3 regions of the Janthinobacterium sp. 64 genome follow, and region 2 is predicted to be linked to each of the others. Evidence: predicted binding sites of a transcription regulator. Region 2 holds the regulator's gene; each other region holds the start of a gene.
The links. Region 2 encodes sigma-54, which starts transcription at its own class of promoters, with help from an activator protein. Its sites were predicted from a motif close to TGGCANGNAANCTGCTTT; they were not measured.
Positions count from the first base shown of each region.

Region 1 (6,055 bases), 2.8 Mb from region 2:
CGGGGAACCACGGAAAATCGAGGTCGCGCCGGCGTTCGATGAACTGGCTCAGCGAAGCATTCAACGTCGCCGGGTCGCAGCGGCGCACGAGGTTTTCGGCCAGCACGCGCGAGGTATAGGGCAAGGTGGCGTAGGCGCCTGGCTGGATCGCATCGACGGCGGCGCGCGTGTCGAAATAGTCCAGCCCTGTTCCCGGCAAGGCCTTGCGGTGCAGTGTGTTCATATTAGGGGTCATTATTTGCGGTCCTTGATCGGCACGAATTCCAGGTCTTCCGGGCCCACGTAGTTGGCGCTCGGGCGGATGATCTTGTTGTCGATGCGCTGCTCGATGATGTGGGCGGCCCAGCCCGAGGTGCGCGAGATGACGAACAGCGGCGTAAACATCGCCGTCGGCACGCCCATCATGTGGTAGGACACGGCCGAGAACCAGTCCAGGTTCGGGAACATGTTCTTGATTTCCCACATGACCGATTCCAGGCGCTCGGCGATGTCGAACATTTTCGTGGAACCGGCTTCCTGCGACAGCGAACGGGCCACTTCCTTGATGACGACGTTGCGCGGATCGGAAATCGTGTAGACGGGGTGGCCGAAGCCGATCACCACTTCCTTGTTGGCGACGCGCTCGCGGATATCGGCTTCCGCTTCGTCCGGGTTGTCGTAGCGTTTCTGGATGTCCAGCGCCACTTCGTTCGCGCCGCCGTGTTTCGGGCCGCGCAGCGCGCCGATGGCGCCCGTGATGGCCGAGTGGATGTCCGACCCCGTGCCGGCGATGACGCGGCTGGTGAAGGTCGAAGCATTGAATTCGTGTTCTGCGTACAGGATCAAGGACGTGTGCATGGCCTTTTCCCACGACGCCGACGGTTTTTCGCCATGCAGCAGGTGCAGGAAGTGGCCGCCGATCGAGTCGTCGTCCGTTTCCACTTCGATGCGCTTGCCGTTATGGCTGTAGTGGTACCAGTACAGCAGCATGGAGCCGAACGACGCCATCAGGCGGTCGGCGATGTCCCGCGCGCCGGGCGCGTTATGATCGTCTTTTTCCGGCAGGGTGCAGCCCAGCACGGACACGCCCGTGCGCATCACGTCCATCGGGTGGGCCGCGGCCGGCAGCGCTTCCAGCGCCAGCTTCACGGCCGACGGCAAGCCGCGCAAGGATTTCAGTTTGGCCTTGTAGCCTTTCAGTTCGGCGGACGTCGGCAGCTTGCCGTGCACCAGCAGGTAGGCGATTTCCTCGAACTCGCAGCTGTCGGCCACGTCCAGGATGTCATAGCCGCGATAGTGCAAATCGTTGCCGGTCTTGCCGACCGAGCACAGCGCCGTATTGCCGGCGGTGACGCCGGACAGGGCGACGGATTTTTTAGGCTTGAAAGTGGCGGCTTGCGGTGCGTTCATTGATTTCTCCAAAAATTGACTAGTCTCGGTTGCATCACTGCGGGGCCGGCATGCGGCCCCTGCGTCTGTTTATTTCTTTTGCGCGGCGAACAGCGCGTCGAGCTTTTGCTCGAAGTCGTGGTAATTGATCGATTCATACAGCTCCATGCGCGTCTGCATGGTGTCGACGACGTTCTTTTGCGTGCCGTCGCGGCGCAGCGCCTGGTAGACGTTCTCCGCCGCCTTGTTCATGGCGCGGAAAGCGGACAGCGGATACAGGGCCAGGCCCACGTGGGCGCTGCGTAATTCGTCCAGCGTGAACAGCGGCGTGGAACCGAATTCCGTGATGTTGGCCAGGATAGGCACGTTGACGGCCTTGGCGAAGGTGGCGTACATGTCCAGATCCGTGATGGCTTCCGGGAAGATCATGTCGGCGCCCGCTTCGACGCAGGCGACGGCGCGTTCCAAAGCCGATTCCAGGCCATCGACGGCCAGCGCATCGGTGCGCGCCATGATGACGAAGTTCGGGTCCGTGCGCGCATCGACGGCCGCCTTGATGCGGTCGACCATTTCTTCCTTGCTCACGATTTCCTTGCCAGGACGGTGACCGCAGCGCTTGGCGCCCACCTGGTCTTCGATATGCAGGCCGGCCGCGCCGAACTTGATCATCGATTTCACGGTGCGCGCCACGTTGAAGGCGGACGAACCGAAACCCGTGTCGGCATCGACCAGCAGCGGCAGGTCGCACACGTCGGTGATGCGGCGGATATCGGTCAGCACGTCGTCCAGGCTGGAAATGCCCAGGTCGGGCAAGCCCAGCGAGCCGGCCGCGACACCGCCGCCGGACAAATAAATGGCTTTGTAACCGGCGCGCTTGGCCAGCAAGGCGTGGTTGGCGTTGATGGCGCCGACGACTTGCAACGGGGATTCTTCCTGGACGGCCTTGCGGAATGCGGCACCTGCGGAGTATTGAGTCATGTGTTCACCTTATGGGTTTCGGATGGTCCCGAATGTTTCACGGAGTGGCTATGAGCATCACTATTGCAAATGCCGTGCCAGCACCGCACACCCCGGCCGGAAAATGCGCTACGACACAGTGAAAACCAGGGAAAATGGCCATGCAGCAGCGCTGCACGCGCTGTCACGCACGGGAACAGCGATGTCACGATTGAGATCAGAAATGTTTCAAATATGTTTCAATCATTCCATTTGAAACACTGAAACATGAAACAGGTGAGACTGCCGCCGGGCGCGCACATAAAAAAACAGCCGGCGGGCGCCGGCTGAGAGTGATGTTACGAGCTAAAACTAGGCCAGCCGCACCAGCGGATTGGCGATGATGTTGTCGATCTGGCGCACGGCTTCTTCGCAGGCGGCGGCAATGGCGCCGTCCTCGTCGTCGCGCACGAATTGCATGGTCGAGCCTTCGAATACTTCCAGGCCTTCCGCGGTGGCGCGTTCGATGTCGCAACTCGCCGACCATTTGCCATCGGTGGTGGGCACGGCCAGGGGAACGATTTCCCAGCCTTTATAGTGAATTTTAGAACTGCTATCCATGGGGTGCCTCCTTGGTGACTGACTCAATAGTGGAAATCGTAGCATGAAGCGCGACTGGCAGCGACGTGTTTCACGCGCCAGTGGTAGTCAGGCTCACTTTCGGGCTAAACGATTTACGCTCGCTCAAGGGCGCAGCAGATTATCCACTTCCGTCTTCGCTACTTCCAGGCCAGCCGTGCAAGCCGTCTCGGGCGCCGCATAGCCGCCCAGGGTGCGGCTGCGCGTGATCGCCTGCGCCTCGGGTTCACCTTCGCGCTGCAGGCGGTAGGTAAAATCCCATAAATCGTCGTTGTCCTTTTGCGGGGTCACGGAAATCGTAAAACCGCGGTACTGTTCGCTGCGTGCAGTGATATCGTTCATGAATTCCTCCTTGGAAGAATGAGGTTACCATGCTGCAAGCGCCAGGGTGCGCACGACTGCCGCGCACTCCTTATCTGTTTTTCGCATGTTCAATGTCAATTCTCAGCATTTTTTTAGCGTACTCTGGCGATATAATGCCTTTCCCTGTCCGCCCTTTGCCGCCGTGATGACTCCACAAATCCAAGCTTTCTTCGACCCCGCCACCGCCACCGTCACCTATGTTGTCTACGAGGCCGATGGCCGTGACTGCGCCATCATCGATTCCGTGCTCGACTACGATCCGAAGGCGGGCCGCACCTCGACCGCCTCGGCCGACAAGGTGATCGCCTTCGTGCGCGAACACGGCTTGCAGTGCCGCTGGCTGCTGGAAACCCACGCGCATGCCGACCACTTGTCCGCCGCGCCCTACCTGCAGCAGCAGCTGGGCGGCGACGTGGCCATCGGCGCCGCCATCCAGACGGTGCAGCAGGCGTTCGCGGCCGTCTACCATCAGGACGGCGCCAGGGCCGACGGCTCGCAGTTCGACCAGCTGTTCGCGCCCGACCAGGTGTTTCATATTGGCAAGCTGGAAGTGCGCGCCCTGCACGTGCCCGGCCATACGCCGGCCGACCTGGCTTACCAGATCGGCGACGCCGTTTTCGTCGGCGACACCCTGTTCATGCCGGACGTGGGCTCGGCCCGCTGCGATTTCCCCGGCGGCTCCGCCTCCCTGCTGTACCGCTCCGTGCAGCGCCTGCTGGCGCTGCCGCCGCAAACGCGGCTGTTCATGTGCCACGACTACCCGCCCAACGGCCGCGCGCCGCGCTGGGAAGTGACGGTGGCCGAACAACGGGCCAGCAATATCCACTTGCGCGACGGCATTACGGAAGTACAGTTCGTGGCCATGCGCACGGGACGCGACGCCACGCTCGACATGCCGACATTGATCCTGCCCGCCATCCAGGTCAACATCAATGCGGGCAAGCTGCCCGAACCGGAAGACAACGGCGTGCGCTACCTCAAAATACCGCTGAACGCGATCTGATTGCCCTGGGCACTCCCCGCCCCTCGCACCTCCTTTCTTGATACCACGCAAGTTTCACCCCGGGCAATCCGCATACAGTGCAGATTGCCCGGGCTTGCTTGGGCGCCGCCTTTTCCTGCTTGACGCTGACGGAGCGCCCGCATGTCGCCCGACCCTACGCTCGATACCAATTGCATGCTGCTCGCCGAAGCCGAAGGCACGACCTTGTTCAGCCATGCGCTGCTCAAGGCCGTCACGCGCCTGCCGCGTCCCGGCATCATCATCTTTGTGCACGGCGTCAATTCCGACGGTGAATGGTATGAGCAGGCGGAACAAGGCCTGTGTGAAGGTCTGAATGCCCGCCTGAAACGCCGCGATGAGGACCTGGTAATCCCCGGCCCGGCCGCCGGGCAGATGAAGGCTGCGACATACGCGCGCGAATTGACGGATGACGGCTTCCTCAATCCCAAGCGCAATGCCACCACCTTCCTGCAAGCGGACGACGCCAATTCGCCCGTGATTCGCTTTCGCTGGGGCTACAAGGCCAACGGCGAGGAATTGCAGGCGTTTGGCGACGGCATCTATCTCAACGAAAAGAATTACTGGGGCGGCGGGCCGTTCGCCAACGGCTGCAGCGCCCTGCCTGACCTGTGGGGCCAGGGTTTGTCGGAAGAACTGTTCCTGTGGATGCATATCCAGCACATGAACCCGACGAATGACCGGCAAGTGTATGCCTGTCCGCCGCGCCCGTATTTTGTGTTCGCCGCGTGGCGCCTGGCGCGGCTCGTGCAATCGATCAGGGCGTGCCAGCACGACGCGCCCGTCACCATCGTCTGCCATAGCCAGGGCAATATGGTGGCCATGGCGGCCGCCTTTCTCGGCGAGACGCTGGGCGCTTCCGCCGTGGCCGACTGTTACGTACTGTGCAACCCGCCCTACAGCCTGCTCGATAGCAATTTCACGGAAAACTGGATCAGCGGCCATTTGACGGATGAGCACGGCAACACGGGCCGGCAAAAGTATGAGGCGCGCACGCAAACCTTGAAAGCGTTTTTCAACATCCTGCGCACCCGCTCGGCGATGCAGCAGGATGCCGCATTTGTCGACGAGTGCAGCGCCAATCGCAAGCCTGAACGCAAGGACAGCTACACGGCCGCGTTCGACCGCGCAGACTACGGCTTGCAGGGCTCTACCTATGGCAGGGTCACCCTGTATTTCAATCCGCACGACCAGGTGATTTCCGCCACCCCCGTGCAAGGCATAGGCTGGCGCGGCATGTCGGCGCAGGAAATTGCCGATACGGCCGGCGACGGCGTCTTCACGCAGCGCGTGTTTGCGCAAAACCACCTTGTCGGCCAGGAAAATGAAAAGGACTATGATATCTGGCAGCGCAATGGCCAGCCATTGAGGCCGGACAGCCTCGATTTCTGGCACCCGCGTTCACTTGTCGCCGAGTACTCGATCAAAAAGGGCATGCGGGCCAGCAAAGGCATCGGGCGCAAGATACTGACCTTTTTGTTCGCGCCCATCGCCATCGTGCTTTCCAAAGCAGCCGGCACGCGCATCAACGCCCTGCCGCCCAAGTCCTGGCGGCTGCCGATGAAGGCGCCCAGGCTGCCCGAGGCATTCCTGCCGCACTCGAAGCGCTTTGCCGACATCAGCGAACAATTTGACGAAGGCTGCGATCCCCCGGCCGACTCCCTGCACAAGGACCGCGCCGCCGAAGCCGATGGCGCGTATGCGCCCTACCGCTCCCAGGGCAAGGGA
Region 1 covers NZ_PHUG01000001.1:1,439,791-1,445,845, forward strand. The annotation lists gene acnD (Fe/S-dependent 2-methylisocitrate dehydratase AcnD) at 1-223, opposite strand, end outside; gene prpC (bifunctional 2-methylcitrate synthase/citrate synthase) at 235-1,389, opposite strand; gene prpB (methylisocitrate lyase) at 1,459-2,346, opposite strand; gene CLU91_RS06275 (hypothetical protein) at 2,677-2,925, opposite strand; gene CLU91_RS06280 (hypothetical protein) at 3,049-3,285, opposite strand; gene CLU91_RS06285 (MBL fold metallo-hydrolase) at 3,452-4,309, shown strand; gene CLU91_RS06290 (T6SS effector phospholipase Tle3 domain-containing protein) at 4,451-6,055, shown strand, end outside.
Region 1: a site for sigma-54 is predicted at 2,409-2,426, ahead of prpB (methylisocitrate lyase). Genes of this name have one in related genera too.

Region 2 (6,055 bases):
GACCTCGTCCAGGCTGACGGGGTTCCAGCGCGGTGCATTGTCCTTGTCGACCACCAGCGCGCGCACGCCTTCGAGCACTTCGCCATGCGCGAAGTTATGGCGCACCACCGTACGCTCCAGGCGCAGGCAATCGGCCACGCCCAGGTGAGCCCCCCGCTGCAGCAATTCCAGGGTCACCGACATCATCAGGGGCGAACGCAGGCGCATGGCCGCCAGGGCCTTGCCCGCGAACGCGCTGTCGTCCTGCGCCAGCGAGGCCATGATGGCGGCCACGGAAGGCGCGCCGAAGTGGCGGTCCAGCGCCGCGCGCGCGGTGGCCAAAGAAGAAGCCCCCGCCCCGGCCTGGAACGGTGCCGCCAGCGCCTTGATAGCGACCGGCAAGGCCTCGCCCGGCGTCGAGTCGAACAGGGCCAGCAGCGTCCCCATCTGCGCCTCGGGCAGGTAGACATCGGCCAGCCCCGTGTACAGGGCATCGGCCGCGTTGATCGTCAGGCCCGTCAAGCCCAGGTACAGGCCCAGCTGGCCGGCCAGGCGCGACAGGAAATAACTGCCGCCCACGTCCGGGAACAAGCCAATATTGACTTCCGGCATGGCCATGCGCGTGCGGCCCGTGACGATGCGCAGGCGGTTGCCTGGCCCGGCTTGCGCCACGCCCATGCCGCCGCCCATCACCACGCCATCCATCACGGCGATATACGGTTTCGGATAGAAATGAATCACATGATTTAAGGCGTATTCTTCCGTAAAGAAATCTTCCAGCAAGGCACTGCCGCCTTGCGGCGTGGCCAGGCCCGCATCGTAAAAGAAACGGATGTCGCCACCGGCGCACAGGGCTTTTTCGCTGCTGGAACGGATCACCACGGCGTCCACCTGCGGATCGTCGCGCCAGGCCAGCAACGTCGCGCTCAAGGCGCGCACCATCTCCAGCGACAGGGAATTGAAGGCTTTCGGACGGTCGAGCACGATGTGCCCGGTGCGGTTGCGGATGGAGGTCTGGACGAAGTCGCTCATGGCAGGCAGGAAAGAAGTGAAAGTGCAAACATTCTAGCCCTTGCGCGGGGAAGATTGCGTTCGACAGGTACGGGCGCAAAAAAGGGCGCAAGATGTGCGCCCTTAGTTGATCACAACTGCTGGAAGCGGGTGGCCTTAAACGGCGACGACGGCGTCTTCCTCGGAGTTGTCTGGCAGATGCTTGATCGCCTCTTTACCGTGCCCTTGCACTTTGGTTTTGTATTTCATCACTTGCCTATCGAGCTTGTCGATCAGGGTATCGATCGCGGCGTACAGGTCGTGCGCCAGGCTTTCCACATAGACAGTCTTGCCACTCAGACGCAGGTTGACTTCAGCCTTTTGACGTTTTTCTTTCTCTTTGAGGTTATCCACGGTCAGAATCACGGCGATATCGATGACTTGATCGAAATGACGTTTCACGCGCTCCAGCTTCGTTTGTACGTATTCACGGATGGCTGGTGTCACTTCGAGATGATGTCCGCTGATGGTGAGATTCATACACACTCCTAAAGATGATCGGGTTCGTGCGGTCCATCCTGTCCGGCCCGCAGAGGAACCGAAAAAAACTTACAAACACTTACGCAGGCTCACTGGCGGAATTTTCAACGCTTCCCGGTATTTGGCAACAGTACGTCGCGCAATCACCATGCCTTGTTCCCCCAGCATGTCCGCAATCTTACTGTCGGATAAAGGATTTTTAGGGTCTTCTGCTCCTGTCAGTTGCACGATCAATGCCCGTATCGCCGTCGATGACGCTTCGCCCCCCGCTTCGGTGGCGACGTGGCTACCAAAGAAATATTTCAACTCGAACATGCCGTGCGGGGTCAGCATGTACTTTTGAGTTGTTACCCGCGAGATAGTACTCTCGTGTAAACCTAGTGTATCAGCTATTTCACGGAGCACAAGGGGGCGCATGGCAACGGCCCCATGCGAGAAAAAGTTCTTTTGTCTTTCTACTATCGCCTGTGCCACGCGCAGGATGGTGTCGAAGCGCTGGCGCATATTCTTGATCAGCCACTTGGCTTCCTGCAACTGCGCACCCATGGCGCCCTCGCCCTTGCCCTGCTTGAGCAAGTTGGCGTACATGGCGTTGACGCGCAGGCGCGGCATGACGTCATTGTTCAGGGTGACTTGCCAGCCATTGCGCGCGCGCTTGACGACGACATCGGGTACCACGTAATCGGACACATCCGAGGCGAACACGGCGCCCGGATGCGGATTGCACTGGCGAATCACCGTCTGCGCTTCGCGCAAGTCTTCCTCGTCGCAATCGAGGGCTTTTTTCAGCTTGTTGAAATCGCGCTGGGCAAACCAGGCCAGGTGCTTTTCCACGATGACGAGGGCCATGCGCCGCGTCACCATGGCGACGTGCGGCAAACGCTTGATCTGCAGCGCCAGGCATTCGGACGCATTGCGCGCGCCCACGCCGGGCGGATCGAAACTTTGCAGCAGCGACAAGGCCGTGCGCAGTTCGTCGGCGTCGATTTCCAGCTCTTCCGGCAGGCGCGCCAGGATGTCGTCGAGCGACTCTTCCAGGTAGCCATTGTCGTCGAGCGCGTCGATGATCAGCTCGACCAGCGCGCGGTCGCGCAATTCGAGCACCGTCACGCGCATCTGCTCCATCAGGTGCTCGCGCAGGGTGCAGTGATGGGCCTCCAGTTGCGGACGCGAATCCTCATCGTCGGGCGCCTTGCCGCGGCTCGCCTCGCTCCAGTCGCTGTCGCCGCCGTCCGCGGCGGCCGGGCCCTCGCCCGCCTCGCCGTCAAAGGCTTCCGCTTCGGCCGGCGCCGCAGGCGCCTCCTGGCCTGGCGGCTGGGGCGGCGCTTCGGCCGGCGCGGCCGTGGAACTGAGGGCCCCGTCGGACAGCAGGCGCAGCGAATGGTCGAGCGGATCGTCCAGGCGTTCGAGCAAGGGATTGTCCGTCAGCAGTTGCTCTAGTTCCTGGTGCAATTCCAGGGTAGACAATTGCAACAGGCGTATCGATTGCTGCAACTGCGGCGTCAGTGCCAGGTGCTGCGAAGTGCGCAGCTGCAATGATTGTTTCATTGGCTCACATACGGAAGTGTTCGCCCAGATAGACCCGGCGTACCGACTCGTTCGCGATGATGTCGTCGGGGCGTCCCGACGCCAGCACCGAGCCCTGGTTGATGATGTAGGCACGGTCGCAGATACCCAGCGTCTCGCGCACATTATGGTCGGTGATGAGCACACCGATATTGCGCTCCTTCAAGAAGCGCACGATACGCTGGATCTCGATCACGGCGATGGGGTCGACGCCGGCGAACGGCTCGTCGAGCAGCACGAAACGGGGGTCGGTGGCCAGCGCGCGGGCGATTTCCACGCGGCGGCGCTCGCCACCCGACAAGGACAGCGCCTGGTTCTCTCGCAACTTTTCAATTTGCAAGTCGGCCAGCAATTTATCCAGGCGCTCTTCGATCTCGGCCTTCTTCAAAGGACGGCCTTCAACGGTCTGGATTTCCAGCACGGCGCGGATATTGTCTTCCACCGTCAGCTTGCGGAAGACGGACGCTTCCTGCGGCAGATACGACAGGCCCATCTGCGCGCGGCGGTGGATCGGCAGGCGGGAAATGTCCACGCCGCTGATATCGATGCTGCCGCCGTCCGACGGCACCAGGCCGACGATCATGTAGAACGAGGTGGTTTTGCCGGCGCCGTTCGGGCCCAGCAGCCCCACCACTTCGCCGCATTCGACTTGCAGTGAGACATCATGCACGACTTGCCGCTTGCCATAGGTTTTTTGCAGCCCGCGAACGATCAGGGTGCTGCCGCAACGAGTATTGTCCATTATTTCTTTCCTGGCGCGGGCGTGGCCGGCGCTTTCTCCGCCGCCGGTGCCTTGGGCTTCGGCTGGATCACCATGCGCACGCTGCCGCCATCGGGCGTGCTGGTGCCGCTGTCGGAATTTTCCATTGTGAATACTTCCTTACGGCTGTCATACGAGATGAAGGCGCCGTTGGCCACATCGGTCACTTTCGTGCCTTCCAGGCGCGTCAGCTTGGCCTTGGAAAACAGTTTCACCACTTCCGTCTTGTTGTTGTATTCCACGCGCTCCGCTTCGCCTTCCACCCACAGGTCGCCCGCGCCATCGCGCTTCTGGCGGAAGGTGGCCAGCTTGCCGGGATCGGCCCAGAAGGTGATGAACTGGTAGCCTTGCGGGTCTTCCGTGATCAAGGCCCGGCCCGCCTTCATGGTCAGCGTGCCTTTCACCAGCACGACGTCGCCCGTCAGGGTACGCACTTGCTTGACGTCATCGACGTGGCCGCTGCGTGCCGTGATGACGGCTTCCTTCTCGGAATCGGCCTTCTCGGCATGCGCACCTCCCATGATGGCCAGGGACAATACGGTCAACAGCAAGATCTTCTTCATAGTATGGTTTCCTTGTTTCATTCTGTCATTTTGCCGCCGCGGCAGGGCGCGGTTTCGGCGGGAGGACCATGCGCAGCGCATTCTGCACTTCCACCACGCCAGTGGCGTTATTGGCCTTCATGCCGACGCCATTGAGGCGCGAGGCGCCCGTCAGGATATCGACAGGCACGTCCGTTTCCATTCTTTCCTCATCCGGGAATACCGTCAGCGCTTCCGTCCTGACCGTCAGGTTCTGCGCCTTTGGACTGGCCACGCGGTCGATCACGACATTGCGATGCAGTTGCAGCCGGGTATTGTCCTGGTCGATATGCGCCAGTTCCGCATTCATGTTCATCGGCGGCATGCCTGGCGTGAGCTTGCGCACGAAAGGCTGGTCGATATCGGAGGAATCGTCGGCCGGATAATGCGTGAGCTTGGTGCCCGATACGATATAGCTGGGTTTACCCGTCAAGTCCATGCGCACCAGGCTGAAATTGGTGATGAAATAGTCTGGCTCATCCAGATGCTTGCTGGCCGTGATGTCCTGGGCATTCTTGTTCATCACTTCGAGCAGCCAAAAGCTGGCCAGCGCGACAACAACCGCGCCCAGCACGGTAAAAATCGTGCGCCAGCGATGGGCGCCTCCTGGCTTACGCATAGGGTTTCACTCTTTCCAATCTCACTGGCGGCAAGGTGCGCCTCACTCCAGGAACGGCGCCATGACGCGCGCATAGTTGTCCTGCGCGCGCAGCAGGAATTCGCAGATCTCGCGCACCGCGCCGCGGCCGCCGCCGGCCTGCGTCACATGGTGCGCCAGGTCCTGCACTTCCGGACGCCCGCCCGGCACGCTGACGGCAAAGCCCACGCGGCGCAGGATGGGGGCGTCGATGACATCGTCGCCGATGTAGCCGCATTGCTCTTGCGTCAAGCCCGTCAGCGCCAGCAGTTCGCGAAACGGCGTCAGCTTGTCGTGACCGCCCTGGTGCACATGGGTAATGCCAAGATCTTGCGCGCGGCGCGCCGTGATGGCCGAGCGGCGCGCGCTGATGATGGCCGTCTGCACGCCCGATTCCTGCAGCAGCTTGATACCCAGGCCATCATACACATTAAACGTTTTCATCATCTCGCCATCGGGGCCGAAATGCAGGCTGCCGTCGGTGAGCACGCCGTCGACGTCAAAGATCATCAGTCTGACCTTGGCCGCGCGCGCCAGGTTGTCCGCTACGCTGTCCATCAGATCACCTTCGCTTGCGTCAGATCATGGATATGCAGCGCGCCCACCAGCTTGCCGTCGGCATCGACGACCAGCATCTGGTTGATGCGGAACTGCTCCATCACGGCCACGGCATCGACGGCCAGGCGTTCGGGCGCGATGCTGCGCGGCTGCGCATGCATGACGTCGCGGATCGCCACTTGCGTGAAATCCTGCACGCGCTCGAACATGCGGCGCAGGTCGCCATCGGTAAACACGCCCACGGGGCGGTTGTCCGCATCGACGACGGCCGTCATGCCCATGCCCTTCTTCGTCATTTCTTCCAGCGCCTGCAGCAAGGAAGCGTCCACGGGCACCTTGGGTACCCGTTCGCCGCTGCGCATGACGTCATGCACGTGCGTGAGCAGGCGCCGGCCCAGGGCGCCGCCCGGATGCGAGCGCGCGAAATCTTCTTCCTTGAAGCCG
Region 2 covers NZ_PHUG01000001.1:4,263,676-4,269,730, reverse strand. The annotation lists gene CLU91_RS18785 (enoyl-CoA hydratase/isomerase family protein) at 1-1,011, opposite strand, end outside; gene hpf (ribosome hibernation-promoting factor, HPF/YfiA family) at 1,147-1,509, opposite strand; gene CLU91_RS18775 (RNA polymerase factor sigma-54) at 1,579-3,057, opposite strand; gene lptB (LPS export ABC transporter ATP-binding protein) at 3,062-3,817, opposite strand; gene lptA (lipopolysaccharide transport periplasmic protein LptA) at 3,817-4,398, opposite strand; gene lptC (LPS export ABC transporter periplasmic protein LptC) at 4,424-5,035, opposite strand; gene CLU91_RS18755 (KdsC family phosphatase) at 5,078-5,611, opposite strand; gene CLU91_RS18750 (KpsF/GutQ family sugar-phosphate isomerase) at 5,611-6,055, opposite strand, start outside.

Region 3 (6,055 bases), 2.8 Mb from region 2:
GCTGGTGGCGCTGCGCGAATTGAACCTGGCCAGGGTGGCGCAGCTGCTGGCGGCCCTGCCGGCGGCAGCGGCGCCGTTGCTGGTGCCGCTGCAGGCCATGCTAGACCAGCACCAGTACCGTCAGCTGTGCGTCTTGCTGGAGAGCGAGGGCGCGCTGGCGCATACTTGAAAGTGTGGGCTGACAACATCGGATTCGCTGAAAAGACGGACTAAGTGCCGTGGATGGATGGTGCTAAATTGCAATAAAGATTATGATGATAGTACGTAGTTCATCGCAAAAGAAATGTCTTGTCCAGCGTGGCAACCGACCGCCGCGCCTCATCCAAAGCTGAGAGAACTGCTACATGCACCGCGATTTTTCGGAAGTGAATTCGAAGGGCGAAGTACTGATCGTTGAAGATACGCCGGCTTCGCTGAAGCTGTTGAGCGACTTGCTGGGCGGCGCCGGTTATGCCGTGCGCCAGGCGCCGAACGGTGAACTGGCCCTGTGGACGGCCCAGGCGCGTCCGCCCGAGCTGATCCTGCTCGACGTGCGCATGCCGGGTCTCGACGGCTTTGAAGTCTGTCGCCGTCTGAAGGAGATACCGTCCCTGCGCCAGGTGCCGGTGATCTTCCTGTCGGCCCAGTACGATACGGACGACAAGGTGCGCGGCTTTGCGCTGGGCGCCGTCGACTTCATCGCCAAGCCCTTCCAGGCCGAGGAAATCCTCGCCCGTACCGATGCGCACGTGCGCCTGGCGCGGGCGCAGCTGCAGCTGGCGCAGGAGCGCGCCAACCTGGAGCGCAGAGTGGCCGAACGCACGGCGGAACTGGAGCAGGTGGCCAGCACCCTGGCGCGCGAAGTGCAGATCCGCCGCGCCAATGAAGAATTGCTGCGCCTGTCGGGCCAGGTCTTCGAAGCGACCCAGGACGCCATTTTGATCACCGATGCGGCTGGCGTCATCGTCACCGCCAATCCCGCTTTTACACGCATCACCGGCTACGCGGCGCAGGAAGTGGTGGGCACGGACATCATGCGCCTGCACGCCGAATACACGGGCGAAGCGGTGCTGCTGGCCCTGCGCCAGGGCTTGCGCAGCAGCGGCTGCTGGTCGGGCGAGGTGCAGACGCGGCGCAAGAGCGGCGACACCTACCCCTGTCTGCTCAGCGTGTCCACCGTGCATGGCCCGGACGGCGCCGTCGTCAACTACGTGGGCGTGTTCCTCGACATCAGCGAGCGCAAGGCCGAGCAGCACCTGATCGATTTCCTGTCCTACCACGACGCGCTGACGGGCTTGCCGAACCGCGTGCTGCTGCGCGAGCGTTTCGAACAGGCGCGCGCCAACGCCGTGCGCGACGGCCAGCAAGTGGTGCTGATGTGCCTGGACCTGGACCGCTTCAAGAACATCAACGATTCGCACGGCCAGGCCGTGGGCGACAAGGCGCTGCAAGTGGTGGCGCGTTTCCTCTCCGGCTGCGTGCGCGAGGGCGACACCGTGGTGCGCCAGGGCGGCGACGAATTCCAGATCCTGCTGCAGGACGATGCCCTGCTGGGCCGGACCTTGGCGCTGGCGCAAACCATCCTGGCCGGCTTGCGCGAAGAGCTCAATGTCGATGGCGAGCGCCTGGCCCTGACGACCAGCATCGGCATCGCCATGTGCCCGGCCGACGGCGACAGCCTCGACGACGTGCTGCGCCACGCCGACACGGCCCTGGTGCGGGCCAAGGAAATGGGGCGCGACCATTACGCCTTCTTCACGGAGCGCATGGGCAGCGATATCCGCGCCCGCCTGGCGATGCAGCAGCAGCTGCGCGGCGCCATCTGCCGCGACGAATTCGCAGTGCATTACCAGCCGCAGATGTGCTTGCGCACGGGCGCCCTGCTGGGCGCGGAAGCCTTGCTGCGCTGGGATAATCCGGTGCTGGGCAAGGTGCCGCCGGGCCTGTTCATCGCGCTGGCCGAGGAATACGGCTTGATCACGGCCATCGGCGAATGGGTGCTCGAAGGCGTCTGCGCGCAGATCCGCGCCTGGCACGACGCGGGCCTGGGCAGCATCAAGGTGGCCGTCAACCTGTCCGGCAAACAGTTCGCGCAGGACCGCACGGTGCCGTTCGTCGAGGCGGTCTTGCGCAAATACGCCATCGCGCCCGCCTGCCTCGGCATCGAAATCACGGAAAGCACGGTGATGGGCGATCCGGACAAGGCCGTGGCGGCCCTCACGCGCCTGAAGGATATCGGCGTGGGCATTTCGCTCGACGACTTCGGCACCGGCTATTCCAGCCTGGGCTACCTGAAGCGTTTCCCCATCGACGTGCTGAAGATCGACAAATCCTTCGTCGACGACGTCACCACCAGCAGCAGCGACGCGGCCATCGCCCGCTCCGTCATCTCGCTGGCACACAATCTCGACATGCGCGTCATCGCCGAAGGTGTGGAAACGCGCGCGCAGGTCGACTTCCTGACGGAACACGGCTGCGATGAAATGCAGGGATATTTTTTCAGCCGCCCCCTGGCCGCCGAAGCCTTCACGGCCTTGCTGCGCGAACGGCGTACGCTGGCCGTGGCCTCAACATAAACGCTGCGGTGCGGCAGATGCACCATGCCGGTGCGTCCGCTGCTGCGCGGTGCACGATTCTCACTTTTTCTTCCCCTGACGCTGGCACATATCCTGCTTAGGTAATCGCTTATTTACGCGATTGCCCCGCATGCCAGACAGACCCCATCCAGCCATGCCTTCACAGCCCAGCGCGCACGGCGCCTGGCAGGCGCATTTGCGCCTGGGTTTTGCGCTGCACGATGGCGTCAGCCGCCTCGTCGAGCGTACGCACAGCGGCCCCTTGCGCGTGCAAAAGCCGCTGTATCCGGAAGGTGAGGCCGTCTGCCACGCCATCATCATTCATCCACCCGGCGGCGTGGTCGGTGGCGACCAGCTGGCCGTCGACGCCACCGTGGGCGCAGGCGCGCATGCCTTGCTCACGTCGCCGGGCGCGGCCAAGTGGTACCGCGCGAATGGCCACGTCTCGGGCCAGCACATCGTGCTGCGCGCAGGCAGGGGCGCTGCCATCGAGTGGCTGCCGCAGGAAAGCATCTTCTTCGACCAGGCGTGCGTGCGCCTGCGCCACGAGGTGGAACTGGCGGTCGACGCCAGCTACATCGGCTGTGACATCGTCTGCCTGGGGCGCAGCGCCTCGGGAGAAATTTTCAATACGGGCAGCATCAGCCAGCAGGTGCAGATCCGCCGCGGCGGCAAGCTGCTGTGGTGGGAGCAGGGCGTACTGGCGGCCGGCGGCGCGCTGATGGCCAGCCCGCTGGGCCTTGGGGGGCACACGGTGTGCGCCACCCTGATCGCCGTCGGCGCACCCGTTTCTCCCTCCGTGCTGGCGGCCGTGCGCGAGATCGGCGTGCCGGCCGGCGCCGTGTTTGGCGCCACGCACATGAAATCGCTGGTGGTGGTGCGCCTGCTGTGCGGCGACAGCGAGGCGGCGTGCCGCGTCATGCTGGTCGCCTGGCAGCTGCTGCGCCCCGCCATGCTGGGACGCGACGCCGTCGTGCCCCGCATCTGGAACACTTAGCATCTGGAACACTTAATCAGGAAAGAAGCACAAGGAAAAACATGGACCTGACTCCCCGCGAAAAAGACAAGCTGCTCATTTTTACGGCCGCGCTGCTGGCCGAACGTCGCCTGGCGCGCGGCTTGAAGTTGAACTATCCGGAAGCGGTGGCCCTGATCAGCGCGGCCATCATGGAAGGCGCGCGCGATGGCAAGTCGGTGGCGCAGCTGATGTCGGACGGGACAAAAATTCTCTCGCGCGCCGACGTCATGGATGGCATCGCCGAGATGATCCCCGACATTCAGGTGGAAGCGACCTTCCCCGATGGCAGCAAGCTGGTGACCGTGCACCACCCGATACCGTAGTCTTTTGAGAAGGAGCCCCGCATGACCCCAGGCGAATACCAATTGGAAGAAGGCGAAATCAGCTTGAATGCCGGGCGCGCCACGGCCACCGTGGTGGTGGCCAACCGGGGCGACCGGCCGATACAGGTCGGCTCGCACTTCCACTTTTTTGAAGTCAACCCGGCGCTGGCCTTCGAGCGCTGGCGCGCCTACGGCATGCGCCTGAACATCACTGCCGGCACCGCCGTGCGTTTCGAGCCGGGCCAGCAGCGCACGGTGGAACTGGTGGCGCTGGCGGGCGAGCGCAAGGTCTACGGCTTCAATGGCGCAGTGATGGGCGAACTGCAAGACACACCACCGGGAAAGGATTGAGATGGCCAGCATTCCCCGCAGCGCGTATGCCGAGATGTTCGGCCCCACCAAGGGCGACCGCATCCGCCTGGCCGACACGGAACTGTTCATCGAGATCGAGCATGACTATGCGATCTACGGCGAAGAAGTGAAATTCGGCGGCGGCAAGGTGATCCGCGACGGCATGGGCCAGTCGCAGCGCTGCGCGGCCGAGGTGATGGATACCGTCATCACGAATGCCGTCATCCTCGATCACTGGGGCATCGTGAAAGCCGACATCGGCCTGAAAAACGGGATGATCTTCGGCATCGGCAAGGCGGGAAACCCGGACATCCAGCCTGGCGTGACCCTGGCCATTGGCGGCGCCACCGAGATCATCGCCGGCGAGGGCCTGATCGTCACGGCCGGCGGCGTCGACACGCACATCCACTTCATCTGCCCGCAGCAGATCGAGGAAGCCTTGATGAGCGGCGTGACCACCATGCTGGGCGGCGGCACGGGGCCGGCCGTGGGCACGGCCGCCACCACCTGCACGCCGGGACCGTGGCATTTGCACGCCATGCTTGCGGCGGCCGACGCCTTCCCGATGAACCTGGGCTTCATGGGCAAAGGTAACGTCAGCTTGCCGCTGCCGCTGGAGGAGCAGGTGCGCGCGGGCGCCATCGGCCTGAAACTGCACGAAGACTGGGGCAGCACGCCGGCCGCCATCGACAATTGCCTGTCGGTGGCCGACCGCATGGATATCCAGGTGGCGCTGCACAGCGATACCCTCAACGAAGGCGGCTTCCTCGAACACACGCTGGCCGCCTTCAAGGACCGCACCATCCACACTTTTCATACGGAGGGCGCGGGCGGCGGCCATGCGCCCGACATCATCGCCGCCGTCGGCCAGTCCAACGTGCTGCCTTCGTCGACAAATCCCACACGCCCGTTCACCGTCAACACGCTCGACGAGCACCTGGACATGCTGATGGTATGCCACCACCTGGATCCGGCGATTGCCGAAGACGTGGCGTTTGCCGAGTCGCGCATCCGCCGCGAAACCATCGCGGCGGAAGATATTTTGCACGACATCGGCGCCATCTCGATGATGTCGTCCGACTCGCAAGCCATGGGGAGAGTGGGCGAAGTGATCATGCGCACCTGGCAGACGGCGCACAAGATGAAGGTGCAGCGGGGACCGCTGGCGCCCGACACGGCGCGCAGCGACAACTTCCGCGCCAAGCGCTACATCGCCAAGTACACGATCAACCCGGCCATCACGCACGGGATTTCGCACGTGGTGGGCTCCATCGAGGCGGGCAAGATCGCCGATATCGTGCTGTGGAAACCGGCCTTCTTCGGCGTCAAGCCGTCGATGATTTTAAAAGGCGGCATGATCGCGGCCGCGCAGATGGGCGACCCGAACGCCTCGATTCCCACGCCGCAGCCCGTGCACTACCGCATGATGTTCGGCGCCTTCGGCGGCGGCCTGAAAAAGTCGTTTACGTTTGTCTCGCAGGCGGCCTATGACCTCGATATCGGGCATCAGCTGAAACTGAACAAATCCGTCATCGCCGTGAAGAACATGCGCAGCTTGCGCAAGCACGACATGATCCACAACAGCGCCACGCCGCACATGGAAGTGGACCCGGAAACCTACGCCGTGCGCGCCGACGGCCAGCTGCTCGTGTGCGAAGCGGCCGCCGTGCTGCCCATGGCGCAGCGTTATTTTCTATTTTAAGCGGGAGACAAGCATGCTCACATTGCATACTAAACTGGGAGCGGACGATGACCGCGCGCCGTTCGCGCAACTCGTGCTGCCCTATGACCAGCGCGAAAAATGCCGG
Region 3 covers NZ_PHUG01000001.1:1,505,261-1,511,315, reverse strand. The annotation lists gene CLU91_RS06590 (sensor histidine kinase) at 1-169, shown strand, start outside; gene CLU91_RS06585 (two-component system response regulator) at 345-2,555, shown strand; gene CLU91_RS06580 (urease accessory protein UreD) at 2,710-3,552, shown strand; gene CLU91_RS06575 (urease subunit gamma) at 3,594-3,896, shown strand; gene CLU91_RS06570 (urease subunit beta) at 3,918-4,247, shown strand; gene ureC (urease subunit alpha) at 4,249-5,949, shown strand; gene ureE (urease accessory protein UreE) at 5,963-6,055, shown strand, end outside.
Region 3: a site for sigma-54 is predicted at 2,638-2,655, ahead of CLU91_RS06580 (urease accessory protein UreD). Genes of this name have one in related genera too.